DNA from 2 places in the Pseudomonas sp. L-22-4S-12 genome. Region 1 is predicted to be linked to the other one. Evidence: riboswitches for the same ligand, from Rfam matches in the RefSeq annotation. Region 1 holds a riboswitch; the other holds the start of a gene.
What was found. A riboswitch is a leader RNA that binds a small molecule or an ion and turns the genes downstream of it on or off. The one in region 1 is predicted to bind cobalamin.
Positions count from the first base shown of each region.

Region 2: linked by a shared signal. The riboswitch ahead of F3I16_RS09620 (TonB-dependent receptor domain-containing protein) and the one ahead of F3I16_RS07360 (CbtB domain-containing protein) in region 1 are both predicted to bind cobalamin.

Region 1 is NZ_WELL01000002.1:176,139-182,988, reverse strand. It holds gene F3I16_RS07390 (NAD-dependent deacylase) at 1-31, opposite strand, end outside; gene F3I16_RS07385 (DNA-3-methyladenine glycosylase I) at 86-757, opposite strand; gene F3I16_RS07380 (hypothetical protein) at 843-1,127, shown strand; gene cobM (precorrin-4 C(11)-methyltransferase) at 1,096-1,863, opposite strand; gene F3I16_RS07370 (cobalamin biosynthesis protein) at 1,877-2,275, opposite strand; gene F3I16_RS07365 (CbtA family protein) at 2,268-3,002, opposite strand; gene F3I16_RS07360 (CbtB domain-containing protein) at 3,078-3,263, opposite strand; cobalamin riboswitch at 3,361-3,581, opposite strand; cobalamin riboswitch at 3,642-3,836, shown strand; gene cobW (cobalamin biosynthesis protein CobW) at 3,936-4,988, shown strand; gene cobN (cobaltochelatase subunit CobN) at 4,990-6,850, shown strand, end outside.
Region 2 is NZ_WELL01000003.1:73,626-80,475, forward strand. It holds gene F3I16_RS09615 (helical backbone metal receptor) at 1-504, shown strand, start outside; gene F3I16_RS09620 (TonB-dependent receptor domain-containing protein) at 651-2,528, opposite strand; cobalamin riboswitch at 2,620-2,850, opposite strand; gene dxs (1-deoxy-D-xylulose-5-phosphate synthase) at 2,917-4,812, opposite strand; gene F3I16_RS09630 (carboxyl transferase domain-containing protein) at 4,926-6,850, opposite strand, start outside.

The DNA of each region.
Region 1 (6,850 bases):
CCTGGGCGATGCGGATGATGTCCTGTTCCATACGACCTCCACGCGGAATCCAAAGCGTCGCGAGCTGGCGAGCGCAGTGGCTTTGTCAGTGATTGACCGTATGCGCCAGCATCACCGACAGCTGACACAGCGGCCGGCCGCTCTCGGCATGCCACTGATTGAAGGCCGCCTGCACGGTGGCTAGTTCCTTGAGGCTGGTCGGCGCCTTGTCGATGATTTCCTGGGCCTTGAGCGCGGCGACCATGTCGTCGGTGGGGATGAAGGTGTCCTTGCCGATCATGCGCAGCAGGCGCGGTGCCGACAGCCCGCCGAGCTGGCTGCCGTGCTTGGCCAGGTACTTCCACAGGCCGACGATATCGGTCACCGGCCAGTCGGCGATCAGCGCGCCGAAGCTGCCTTTGTCCTGCTGCACGTCCAGCACGAACTGGGCGTTGCGCGGCACGCTCTTGAGCTTGCCCAGGTGGCGGATGATGCGCGCATCCTGCATCAGCCGCTCCAGATGCTCGGCGCTCATCAGCGCCACCTTCTCCGGGACGAAGCCGAAGAACACTTCCTCGAAGGCCGGCCACTTGGCGTCCACCAGGCTGTGCTTGAGGCCGGCGCGGAATACGCGCAGGGCGATCAGCGACAGGTAGCGGTCGTCGCCCAGGGCGCGCAACTCGGCGTCGCTCTTCGGCTGCGGCAGCATGGCCTCCAGCGCCGCGGCCGAGCCGAAGCGGTTGAGGCAGTATTCGTGCAGCCATTGGTAGTCGCGCATGATCGGTCCTTGCGGCATTTCTCTGGTCGCACAGGTTGCCCGCAACCCCCACCGGCACGCAATATTCGCCGCCATGAACGATTCCGTGGAAAGCCTTTTCGCCCACTGCCAGGCCGTGCTCGCCGGCGATACCGACCTGCTCGCTCGCCTGCAGGCGACCGGCTTCGATTGCCGGGTTGCTTACTGGGCCTTCCGGCTGCCGCAGCTGCAGCAGTGGCTGGCACCGCAGCTGGACTACCCGCGCTTTCGCCAGGCGCTCTACGCCAGCGAGCTGAATACCCGCCTGCAAGCACTGGGCGGCGAGATCGCCATCGCCGACAACCGGGCCAGCACCGACCTCAGCCTTTACTGCCTGCGCCGTCTGCCCTGAACAGGTGGTGGGTATCGGCGTGATACAGCGCCGAGTCGGCGAAATCCTCGGCGCCCAGCACCCGACCGACCAGGATCAGCGCGGTGCGCCGGAAACCCTTCCCGGCCACCTTCGCCTCGATATCCGCCAGGGTGCCGCGCACCCAGTCCTGATCCGGCCAGCTGGCGCGATGGACCACGGCGACCGGGCAGTCGGCGCCGTAATGCGGCAGCAATTCCTCGACGATGCGCGCCAGGTGCTGCACGCCCAGGTGGATGGCCAGGGTTGCGCGATGGCTGGCCAGGGCGCCCAGCGCCTCTCCCGCCGGCATCGGCGAGTTGTGCCCGTAGCGGGTGAGGATCACCGTCTGCGACACCTCGGGCAGGGTCAGCTCGCTTTCCAGCAGCGCCGCGCAGGCGGCCGTGGCGGTCACCCCAGGCACGATCTCGAAGGCGATGCCCAGCGCCCGTAGCTGACGGATCTGCTCGCCGATGGCGCCATACAGGGACGGATCGCCGGAATGCACGCGGGCCACATCCTGGCCGCGTTCGGCGGCTGCGCGGATCAGCGCGATGATCTGGTCCAGATGCAGCTCGGCGGTGTTCACCACCTGTTCGGCGCTGAGGCCCTGCAGCACGGCCTCGGGCACCAGCGAGCCGGCGTAGAGAATCACCGGGCAGCTGCGGATCAGGCGCTGGCCCTTGACGGTGATCAGCTCCGGGTCGCCGGGGCCGGCGCCGATGAAATAGACGGTCATGGAAGGTTCCGATTCAGGCGCGGGCGATGGCCAGGGTCGCAGCGGCGCTGCGCTGTTTGGGGCAGATCAGCAGGGCGGCGCGACCGGAACGTTCGCTGGCACTGGCCAGGGCACTGGCCTCGGCCACGCTGGCGGAACCAGTCAGTTCACGCACCAGGTCCGAGCCTTCGCTCAGTTGCGACTCGTAGGGCGTCAGTTGCTCGGCGGCGTAGAAATCCATCGTCAAGCCGAGGCCGGCAGCCAGTTGCAGCAGCCCCGCCTCGCCCCGCTTGTGCGCACTGCTGGCCAGGCCATCCAGCGCGCTCAGCGGCAGCGCAAGCTGCTCCAGGGTCTTTTCCAGCAGCTCGCGCAGTTCGGCCGCCGTGCAGCCGCGACGGCAGCCGAGGCCGGCGATGATCACCGGATCAGGCATCCTGCCGGGCACCACGGGCGAAGAACCAGGCCGCGGCCAGACCCAGGGCGGACCAGAACAGCGCATTGGTCAGCAGCGAGGCAAGGATGAACTCGCGCTCCAGGGCCTCCGGCGCCAGGCTCTGGTGCACGTCCGGCTGCGGCGCGCCGATCAGGTGCGGCAGCGCCAGCAACACCAGGCCGGCGATGCGCAACGCCCAGTGGCGGGCGAACGCCAGCAGACCCAGGCCGGCGGCGGTGGCGAGGGCGGTGCCGATCCACCAGTACTGGCGCAGCAGCAGGTCGGCGGCGGCGGTGCCCGGCAGCTCCGGCGGCAGGCCGGCGGATGGCGCCAGGGAGAAGGTGGCGAAACCGCCCAGCCCCCAGAGCAGGCCCTGCCAGGTCCGGCCCGGCGCGCGCAGGGTGAACAGACCGGCCAGCATCAGGGCGAAACCGACCGCCACCACTAGGTTGCTCAGGCCGGTGGCCAGGCTGCGCTGCCAGCCGTCTTCGGGGGCCCAGGCTTCGCCATCGTGGCTATGGCCGGCGACCTCCGCCTGTGCATGCTCGTGAGCCGGTTCAGCGGCGGCATGGCTGTGCTCGGCCACCACGGCTTGCGCCGGCGCGGCGTTCTCGTAGCTTTCCGCCTGCAGGATCAGCGGGGTGACCCACAGGCTTTGCAGCAGGGTCAGCACGATGGCGGCGAGCAGGCCGGAAAAACCGGCCGTCTGGGCGATACGTTTGATCATCTCGGGACTTCTCGAAACAGCGGCAAGGCAGCGCCGCCGCCATACATGGCAGCAGCGCTCAGGTGAACTGGCGGCTTAGTGGCAGGGGAACGCGGCGCTGTGCCGGGTATCGTGGGCGGCGTTGTGCATCGCCTCGATGTGCGAGAAGCCGGCGACGAAGATCAGGGCGCCGCCGAGCAGGCAGCTGCCAACGGCCAGGAGCAGGCGTTGCGAGAGAGGACGGGTAACGGATGCGGAAGACGACAGTGCGCTGCTGGACATGAGCTGACCTTCTGGTGATGTGAAAACGGGGCAGAAGGACGCAGCACGTGCAGGCCCATCCGGGGCCTGAATCCGGCGCGCACCCGCCCACCGCGGGTTGCCAAACGAGGATTCAGGCCGGTCTCCGGGCTTGCGACGACTGTCTACTCGACAGTGACTGGGTCAGCCTTCCCACACCTGTCGGTGCAGTGACTACAAGAACCCTACGTACGCTTACCGTTGCGGGGGCAGCGCCGGACTCGTCTCGCAAGAGACCCACCGGCTTCCCGTTTCACCTCGCACACGCCGGTGCGAGACACCTGAAACAGCTTTTCTAGAACATCACGAAGCCCGCACCAGCGTCAACCGCCAAGGTTGACCGGCCCGCGGGCACTGCGTAGCCTTCCGCCCTTTCGAGGTTCTGCACCCGTGCGGGTGCAGCTAAGAGGGAACAGGGTTTATGCCCTGGCTGCCCCCGCAACTGTGAACGGTTCAAGCCCCTTCGATGCACCACTGCCAACGGCGGGAAGGTGAAGGGAGCGCGCCCAGCGCACACCGTGAGCCAGGAGACCTGCCTCGACAAACCAGCTAACTGTCCGGGCGGGGTGATCCGGTGGTGCAAGGCCCGCGTCCGTCCGGACGCCGGCCTGCCCCTGCCCGTCCGTCGAATTCACCGACGCTCCGGGGCCCTCCATGCAAACCCTCTCCAAACTTCCCGTCACCATCGTCACCGGCTTCCTCGGCGCCGGCAAAACCACCCTGCTCCGTCACATGCTCGGGCATGCCGGCGGCCGGCGCATCGCGGTGATAGTCAACGAGTTCGGCGAGCTGGGCATCGACGGCGCCATCCTCAAGCAGTGCGCCATCGGCTGCAGCGAGGAGGAAGCCAACGGCCGCATCTTCGAACTGGCCAACGGCTGCCTGTGCTGCACCGTGCAGGAAGAATTCTTCCCGGTGATGCGCGAACTGGTGGCGCGCCGCGGCGAGCTGGACCATATCCTCATCGAGACCAGCGGCCTGGCGTTGCCCAAGCCGCTGGTGCAGGCCTTCAACTGGCCGGAAATCCGCACCGCCTGCACCGTGGATGCGGTGATCACCGTGGTCGACAGCCCGGCCGTGGCCGCCGGCACCTTCGCCGCCTTCCCCGAACAGGTGGATGCCCAGCGCCAGCAGGACCCGAACCTCGACCACGAATCGCCGCTGCACGAGCTGTTCGCCGACCAGCTGGCCAGCGCCGACCTGGTGCTGCTGAACAAGACCGACCTGCTCGACGCCGCCGCCCTGGCTGCCGTGCGCGCCGAAGTGGTCGAGGAACTGCCGCCGGCGGTCAAGGTGATCGAGGCCCAGGGCGGCGAGCTGCCGCTGGAGGTGCTGCTGGGCCTGAACTGCGCGACCGAGCTGCATATCGACGCCCGCCGCACCCACCACGACGAGGAAGACGAAGACCACGACCACGACGCGTTCGACGCCTTCGACCTGATCCTGCCGGAAGCCGAGGAGGCGCGCCTGCTGGCCGCCCTGAAGGACGCCGTGGCCAGGCACGGCATCCTGCGCGTCAAGGGCTTCGCCGCCATCCCCGGCAAGGCCATGCGCCTGCTGGTGCAGGGCGTCGGCCAGCGCTTCGACCGCCACTTCGACCGCGCCTGGAGCGCAGACGAGCCGCGCGTCAGCCGCCTGGTGCTGATCGGCCAGGGCCTCGACCGCGCAGCCATCGAGGCGCAGCTGCAGGCCGCGCTGGCCGGCTGACATGCACCTGCTGCGCGCCCAGGCCGGCGTCACCCTGCCGGCCGACAGCATCGCCGACCTCGGCCAGACCCCAGCCGAGCTGGTGATCCTCTGCACTGGCGACTCGCACCTGTCCTTGCTGGCCGAGGTGGCGCGCGAGCTGCCCGCGGACTTCCCCAGCCTGCGCCTGGCCAGCCCGGCGCAGCTGCCCAACCACGCCTCGGTGGATCTCTACGTCGAGCAGGTGCTGCGCCACGCACGGGTCATCCTGGTCTCGGTACACGGCGGCGTCAGCTACTGGCGCTACGGCATCGAGCGTGTGGTCGAGCTGGGCCGGCAAGGCGCCAGGATCATTCTGGTGCCCGGCGACGACCGCCCCGATCCCGAGCTGACCAGCTTGAGCAACGTGCCGACCGAGGACAGCCAGCGCCTGTGGCAGTACCTGCGCCAGGGCGGCGCGGACAACGCCCGCCATCTGCTGCACTGCCTCGCCAGCCGCTGGCTGCAGCGCGACTACCCGTGGCGCGAGCCGCGCGCCCTGCCGCGCACGCTGATCCACCACCCGCGCCACAGTGAAGCCACCCTGGAGCACTGGCGCGCCGACTGGCAGCCCGGCCGACCGGTGGCCGCGCTGCTGTTCTACCGGGCCCAGGTGCAGGCGGCCAATACCGCCTTCGTCGACACCTTCTACCAGCGCCTGCAACTGCAGGGGCTGAATCCGCTGCCCATCGCCGTGGCCAGCCTCAAGGAGGCCGAGTGCCTGGCCCGGGTCGAGACCTGGCTGGACCAGGCCGACGCTGCGGTGATCCTCAACACCACGGGGTTTGCCCAGTCCAACCCGGAGGCACCGCAGGAGCGGCCGTTCCGCCGCGACGTGCCGGTGCTGCAGGCGCTCTGCGCGCTGGACAGCGAGGAGCAGTGGCAGGCCAGCGCCCAGGGCCTGGGCCCGCGCGACCTGGCCATGCATATCGCCCTGCCGGAGCTGGACGGCCGCCTGATCACCCGGCCGATCACCTTCAAGGGCGTGGCCGCGCGCAGCGAGCGCAGCCAGAGCGACGTGGTGCGCTACCGCCCGCACCTGCCGGGCATGGACTTCGTCGCCGAGCTGGCGCGGCGCTGGACCCAGCTTGCCGCCAAGGCTAACGCGGACAAACGCGTCGCCCTGATCCTGGCCAACTACCCGACCCGCGACGGCCGCATCGGCAACGGCGTCGGCCTGGACACCCCCGCCGCGGCGCTGAATATCCTGCGCGCCCTGCAGCAGCAGGGTTACCCGGTCGAGGGCCTGCCGCACGACGGCACCACGCTGATCCACCAGTTGCTCGGCGGCGTGAGCAACGACCTCGACAACCTCGATGCGCGCCCCTGCGCCCAGAGCCTGGCGCTGGACGACTACCAAAGCTGGTTCGCCAGCCTGCCCGAGGCCAACCAACGTGCAGTGATCGAACGCTGGGGCCCGCCCGAGCAGGACCCGATGTACCGCGCCGGCCGACTGATGATCGCCGGCCTGCGCTTCGGCCTGACCTTCGTCGGCATCCAGCCGGCACGCGGCTACCAGCTGGACGCGGCGGCGGTGTACCACGACCCGGACCTGGTGCCGCCGCACGGCTATCTGGCCTTCTACTGCTGGTTGCGCACGGCATTCGCCGTCGACGCACTGATCCATGTCGGCAAGCACGGCAACCTGGAGTGGCTGCCGGGCAAAAGCGTCGGCCTGTCCGAGGCCTGCTGGCCGAGTGCGATCCTCGGCCCGCTGCCCAACCTCTACCCCTTTATCGTCAACGACCCCGGCGAAGGCGCCCAGGCCAAGCGCCGCACCCAGGCGGTGATCCTCGACCACCTGATGCCGCCGCTGACCCGCGCCGAGAGCTACGGCCCGCTGC
Region 2 (6,850 bases), on a different contig from region 1:
GGCATCCCATTCTACCTGGGCGAGCCCCGAAACCTGGAGCAGCTGGCCGAACAGTTCGCCGAGATCGGCGCGCGGGTCGGCCGTGCCGAGCGTGGCCGCCAATTGCGCGAGCAGTTCCGCGACGGCATGGCCGGGTTGCGCGGCCGTTACCGCCGCGAGCAGCCGCTGCCGGTGTTCTACCAGGTCTGGCACCAGCCGCTGTACACCATCGGCGCGCAGCAGATTCTCGGCGATGCCCTGGCTGTCTGCGGCGCGCGCAATGTGTTCGAGGACCTGCGCCTGCCGGCGCCCCAGGTCAATGTCGAGGCGGTGCTGGCCCGTGCGCCGCGGATCATCCTGGGCGGCAGTGGTGCCGAACTGGCGCATTGGCGGGCCTGGCCGCAGCTGCCGGCGGTGCACCTGAACCAGCTCTGGTCGGTGCCGGACAAGGGCATCGAGCGGCCCAGCTTCCAGATGCTGGGCGCTACCGAGAGGCTCTGCGAGCTGCTGGCCGGGGCTCACTGAGGTTCGCGGCCGAAGCCGCTCCTACGCCGGTGTCGGTGGCAGGCTGAGGAGGGGCTGGCCTCGCGCCGCTGACGGCCGGTTCTTGTGTGGGAGCGGCTTCAGCCGCGAACCGGCGCCCTGCGCCGGCTTGGCCAGGTCCCCGGGGCTTACAGTTGCGGCGTCCAGACGAAGCCGAGCAGGGCGCTGCGGCCTTCCTGGCGGTAGCCGTAATGCTCGCCTTCGTGTTCGTACAGGGCGCGCTGGTAATCCTTGTCCAGCAGGTTATCCAGCTTGGCTTCCAGCTTCAGCTCGGGCGTGGCCTGCCAGCTGCCGCGCAGGGCCAGCAGGCCGTAGCCGGCCAGGCGATCCTGGTTGTCCGGGTCGTCGTAGCTGCTGCTCACGGCCTGCCAGCTGGCGCCGATGGCGACATCGCCGAAGCTGCGATCCAGGTCCAGGCTCAGGGTGCGCCGTGCGCGGCGGTTGAGGGTGTGGCCGCTGTCGCGGTCGCGCGGGTCGACGAAGGCCACGCCCAGCTGGCCCTGCCAGCCAAACAGTTCCTGCTGCAGCGCGGCCTCGAAACCATGGATGCGCGCCTTGGCGATGTTCTGCGGGATGAAGTCCTGGTCGCTGGCGATGGCGTCTTCGATGTCGGTGCGGTAGACCGAGGCTTCCAGGCGGGTGGTGGCGGCCAGCTGGCTGCGCCACTGCAGCTCGACGCTCTTGGAGTGCTCCGGCTTGAGGTCCGGGTTGCTGTAGTCCGGGTAGTACAGGTCGTTGAAGGTCGGCGCGCGGAAGCCTTCGCTGTAGGAGGCGATCAGGTCGTTGCGCTCGTTCAGCGGCAGGGTCAGGGCGCCGCTCCAGGTGTTCTCGCTGCCGAACTGTTCGTTCTTGTCGTGGCGCAGGCCCAGCTCGGTGGCGAAGTGCTCGCCGTCGTAGCGGTGCTGGATGAAGGCCGCCTGGTTCCAGCGCTGCTGTTCGGCGAAGGCGGTGTTGCTGTTGAGCTGGTCTTGGTACCAGTCGGCGCCGAGCAGCAGGCTGTGGCTGTCGTTCAGGTTCAGGGTGTTCAGCCAGTTGACCGAGTCGCGGTAGGTGTTGAACACGCCGCGCTCGGCGCTGAGCTTGTCCAGGCTCTCTTCGCGGTTCTCGCTGTGGCCGACTTCCAGGCGGCTGTTCCAGGCGTCGTTGAGCTGGGCGTCGAGGTAGCTGGAGACGCTGCTGACGGTGAAGTCGCTGTACGGGTCCTGCTCGACCGACTCGAAGGTGGTCATGTCGAAGCGGCCGAAGGGGTTGTCGAATTCGGTGCGGCCGCGCTGGTCGAGGACGTTGATCCCGGCTTCCAGGTTGTCGTTGAAGCTGTGGCTGAGGCTCAGGCTGAAGGCCTTGTTGCGGTAGGCGTCGTGATCCTGGTCGGCCTCGTAGGACGTGCCGGTGCGGTCGAAGCCATTGGTTTCGTCGAGGCTGCCGGCCAGGCTGAAGCGGGTGGCCTCGTCGCCGCCGGAGATGCCGGCGCTGCGCTGCCAGGTGCCGCGGCTGCCATAGCCCACGCGCACGAACGGCTTGAGCCCTTCGCCGCTGCTGCGGCGGGTGAATATCTGCACCACGCCGCCGATGGCATCGGCGCCGTACATGGCCGAGCGCGGCCCGCGCAGCACTTCGATGCGCTCGATCTGCTCGATATTGAGGTGCTGCAGGTTGCTGTCGCCGGAGCTGGCCGAACCGATGCGCATGCCGTCCACCAGGACCAGGCTCTGCGCCGACTTGGTGCCGCGGATATACAGGCTGGCCAGGCTGCCGCTGCCGTTCTGCGTCACCTGCACGCCGGGCACGCGGGCGAGCAGGTCGACCACCGAGGCGGGTTGCAGGCGCTCGATGTCGGCGCGGGTGAACACCGTGCTGGCGGCGCTGCTGGCGCTGCGCTGCTGCACGTCGCGGTTGGCGCTGATCAGGGTTTCCGACAGCTTCAGCGCGGCTTCCTGGTCTTCGCTGGCGAAGGCCGCGGAGGCGGGCAGTAGGGCGATGGCCAGAGCCAGGCGGGACAATTTCATCAATGGATCCTCAAACAGTCGGCAGACTTTTGAGGAGGGCAGGGACAAGCGTCACCACAAGCCGACGCTTGACGGTGCTGCCCTCCGCAACACCAGTCGAATCCGTCGAGGCCGGTCTCCGGGCTTGCCACTGAAAGCGAACTTTCCCTGTCGATCGCCTTCCCGGGAAAACTCCCAGTGGCACGTCGATCGACATGGCAGCGCGAGGCTGCGGTGGCTTACCGTTGCGGGGGCAGCGCCGGAATGGCTCGTGACGAGCGCACCGGCTTCCCGTTTAACGCCGGTCGATCACGACGGGCGCACCTTGGCGGAAGTAAAACGCCGCGCACCATAGTGCGCGGCTGGATGAATTACAAGCGAGTTGGGCTCGGCTCTGGATGAGCGGCATTCATGTGGGCAGTTGCGCCAGGCGCTGACGCACGGCCGCTTCGATGCCGGCCTGGTCCAGGCCGCATTCAGCCAACATCTGCGCCGGCTTGGCGTGCTCCACGTAGCTGTCCGGCAGACCCAGGTGCAGCACGGGCTTGAGCAGGTTCTCGGCGGCGAGGAACTCGCTGATCGCCGAACCGGCGCCGCCCATGATGGCGTTCTCCTCGATGGTCACCAGCAGCTCGTGGCTGGCCGCCAGTTCGCGCACCAGGGCCTCGTCCAGCGGTTTGACGAAGCGCATGTCGACCACAGTCGCATCCAGCTTCTCGCCGACCTTGAGCGCTTCGGCCAGCTGCACGCCGAACACCAGCAGGGCGGTCTTCTGCCCGTGGCGACGGACCAGGCCCTTGCCGATTGCCAGCGGCTCCAGGGTCGGCTCGATCGGCGTGTTCGGCCCGCTGCCGCGCGGGTAGCGCACGGCCGCCGGGCCATCGAACAAGTGGCCGGTGGTGAGCATGCGGCGCAGTTCGTTCTCGTCGCTGGGGGTCATCACCAGCATGCCGGGGATGCAGCGCAGGTAGGAAATATCGAAGCTGCCGGCGTGGGTCGGGCCGTCTTCGCCGACCAGGCCGGCGCGGTCGATGGCGAACAGCACGTCGAGGTGCTGCACGGCCACGTCGTGGATCAGCTGGTCGTAGGCGCGCTGGAGGAAGGTCGAGTAGATCGCCACCACCGGCTTGACGCCGTCGCAGGCCATGCCGGCGGCCAGGGTCACCGCGTGCTGCTCGGCGATGGCGACGTCGAAGTAGCGCTCGGGGAAGCGCTCGCTGAAGGCCACCAGGTCGGAGCCTTCCTTCATCGCCGGGGTGATGCCGACCAGGCGCGGGTCGGCCGCAGCCATGTCACACAGCCACTGGCCGAACACGCTGGAGTACTTGGGGCCGCTCGGTTTCTTCGGGGTGGCTTCGGCGGTGAGCGGCTCCAGCTTGGTGATCGCGTGATAGCCGATCGGGTCGGCCTCGGCCGGGGCGAAGCCCTTGCCCTTCTTGGTCACCACATGGAGGAACTGCGGGCCGTCCAGGTCGCGCATATTGCGCAGGGTGGCGATCAGGGTCGGCAGGTCGTGGCCGTCGATGGGGCCGACGTAGTTCCAGCCCAGCTCCTCGAACAGGGTGCCGGGCACCAGCATGCCCTTGGCGTGCTCCTCGACCTTGCGCGCGATCTCCCAGGCGCCGGGCAGGCGCGAGAGGATCTTCTTGCTGCCTTCGCGCATGCTCGAATAGGTGCGGCTGGAGATGATCTTGGCCAGGTAGTTGGACAGGCCGCCGACGTTCTTGGAGATCGACATGTCGTTGTCGTTGAGCACCACCAGCATGTTGGCCTTCACATCGGAGGCATGATTCAACGCCTCGAAGGCCATGCCGGCGGTCAGCGCGCCGTCGCCGATCACCGCCACGCTCTTGCGCCGCGAACCCTGCAGTTTGGCGGCGATGGCCATCCCTAAGGCAGCGCTGATGCTGGTGCTGGAGTGGCCGACGCCGAAGGTGTCGTACTCGCTCTCGCTGCGGCGCGGGAAGGCGGCCAGGCCGTCCTTCTGGCGCAGCGTGCTCATGCGCTCGCGGCGCCCGGTGAGGATCTTGTGCGGGTAGGCCTGGTGGCCGACGTCCCACACCAGCCGGTCGTCCGGGGTGTCGAAGATGTAGTGCAGGGCGATGGTCAGCTCGATCACGCCGAGCCCAGCACCGAAGTGCCCGCCGGTCTGGCCGACGCTGTACAGCAGGTACTGGCGCAGCTCGTTGGCCAGGGTTTCCAGTTCGGTTTCCGCCAGGCGCCGCAGGCCGACCGGCGTATCGGCGCGGTCAAGCAACGGCGTGGAGGGGCGCTCGCGGGGGATCTCGTGGAAAGTCGTCGGCATCAGGCGGATCGTTATAGGCGTACAAAAGATGCGGCAGTTTAACTGAAAAGGACACGGCAAGCCGCACGCCGCATGTCATTAGCATGCAACCTGCGGCTTGCCGGTTTTGCGCCTTACCAGGTATCGACGAAGGGCCGCTTCTTGCCCGTGCGCGCGGCCGGGCGCGGCGCGGCGTTCAGACCGCGCAGCAGCCAGGCTCGGGTCTCGGCCGGGTCGATCACCGCATCGATCTCCAGGTAGCTGGCCATGTTCAGGCCCTTGCCCTGCTCGTAGGCCTTGGCCACCAGCTTGTCGAACAGTGCCTGCTGCGCCGCGGCGTCCGCCTGGGCCGCCAGCTCCTTGGCGAAACCCAGGCGCACCGCGCCTTCCAGGCCCATGGCACCGAATTCGCCGCTGGGCCAGGCGATGGTGAACAGCGGCGAGTGGAAGCTGCCGGCGGCCATGGCCTGGGCGCCCAGGCCGTAGCCCTTGCGCAGCATCAGGGTGAAGAACGGCACGCTGAGGCTGGCGGCGGCGACGAACATGCGCGCGACATGGCGCACCGTGCCCTGTTTCTCCGCCTCCGGGCCGACCATAAAGCCGGGGGTGTCGCACAGCGACAGCAGGGGGAGATCGAAGGCATCGCACAGCTGCATGAAGCGAGCTGCTTTATCTCCCGCCACCGCGTCGATGGCGCCGCCCAGGTGCGCGGGGTTGTTGGCGATCAGGCCGAACGGCTGGCCTTCGATGCGGATCAGGGCGGTGATCAGCCCCGGGGCGAACTGGCGGCGCAGTTCCAGCACCGAGTCGCGGTCGGCCAGCAGCTGGATCACCCGGCGGATGTCGTAGACGCGCAGGCGGTTCTCGGGAATCACCTGGCGCAGCTCGCGCTGGTCGGCGCAGTCCCAGTCGGCCAGTGGTCCCTGGAAATAGGATAGATATTGTTTGGCCACCGCGACGGCTTCGGCTTCGTCCGCCACCCGCACGTCGATCACCCCGTTGGGGCCCTGCACGGACACCGGGCCGACCTCTTCGGGCCGGAAGCTGCCGAGGCCGCCGCCTTCGATCATCGCCGGGCCGGCCATGCCGATGCTGGCGTTTTCCGTGGCGATGATCACGTCGCAGCAGCCGAGCAGGGCGGCGTTGCCGGCGAAGCAGCGCCCGGAGACCACGCCGACCAGCGGCACCAGGCCGGAGAGCCTGGCCATGCCGACGAAGGTGTGGCAGTCCAGCCCGGCCACGCCGACGAAGTCGGTATCGCCGGGCCGGCCGCCGCCGCCTTCGGCGAACAGCACCAGCGGCAGGCGCCACTGTTCGGCCAGTTGCAGCATGCGGTCGGTCTTCTTGTGGTTGATCACCCCCTGGGTGCCGGCGAAGACCGTGTAGTCGTAGGCGATGGTCATGCAGCGCGCGGTTTCGCTGCCGAACTGGCCGGCGTTGACCGTGCCGATGCCGGCGACCAGGCCGTCGGCCGGGCTCAGCTCCAGCAGCTCCTCGGCCGAACGGCGGCGGCGTTGTGCGGCCAGGGCCAGGGCGCCGTATTCGATGAAGCTGCCGTCATCCAGCAGATCGGCGAGGTTCTCGCGCACCGTGCGCTGGCCGGTCTTGCGCCGCTTGGCCACGGCCTGGGGGCGGCGTTCGTCGGTCAGGCGCGCGTGGCGTTCCAGCACCTCGGCCAGGTCGGCGCGGATGTGCGCCAGGTCCAGGCTCTGTTCGTTGTGGTCGTGTTCGGCGGTCACCTCGGCCGGTTCGAGAAACAGCAGCGCCTGGCCCTCGGCCAGGGCATCGCCGGGCTGGGCGGCGAGGGCGCGGACGATGCCGCTGTGGCTGGCGCGCACCTCGAACTCCATCTTCATCGCCTCCAGCACGGCGATGGTCTGGCCGACGGCCACCGCATCGCCCTCGGCCACTTCCAGGCACACCAGCACGCCAGTGCTCGGCACATTCAGTGGCTGGCTGCCGGGCGGGGCGTCGACCGGGCGCGGGCCGGCCGTGGCCTGCGCCTGGCTGGCGGCGAAATGGTGATGGGCGTGGGCCGCAGGTTGGGCGGCGAGCAGCT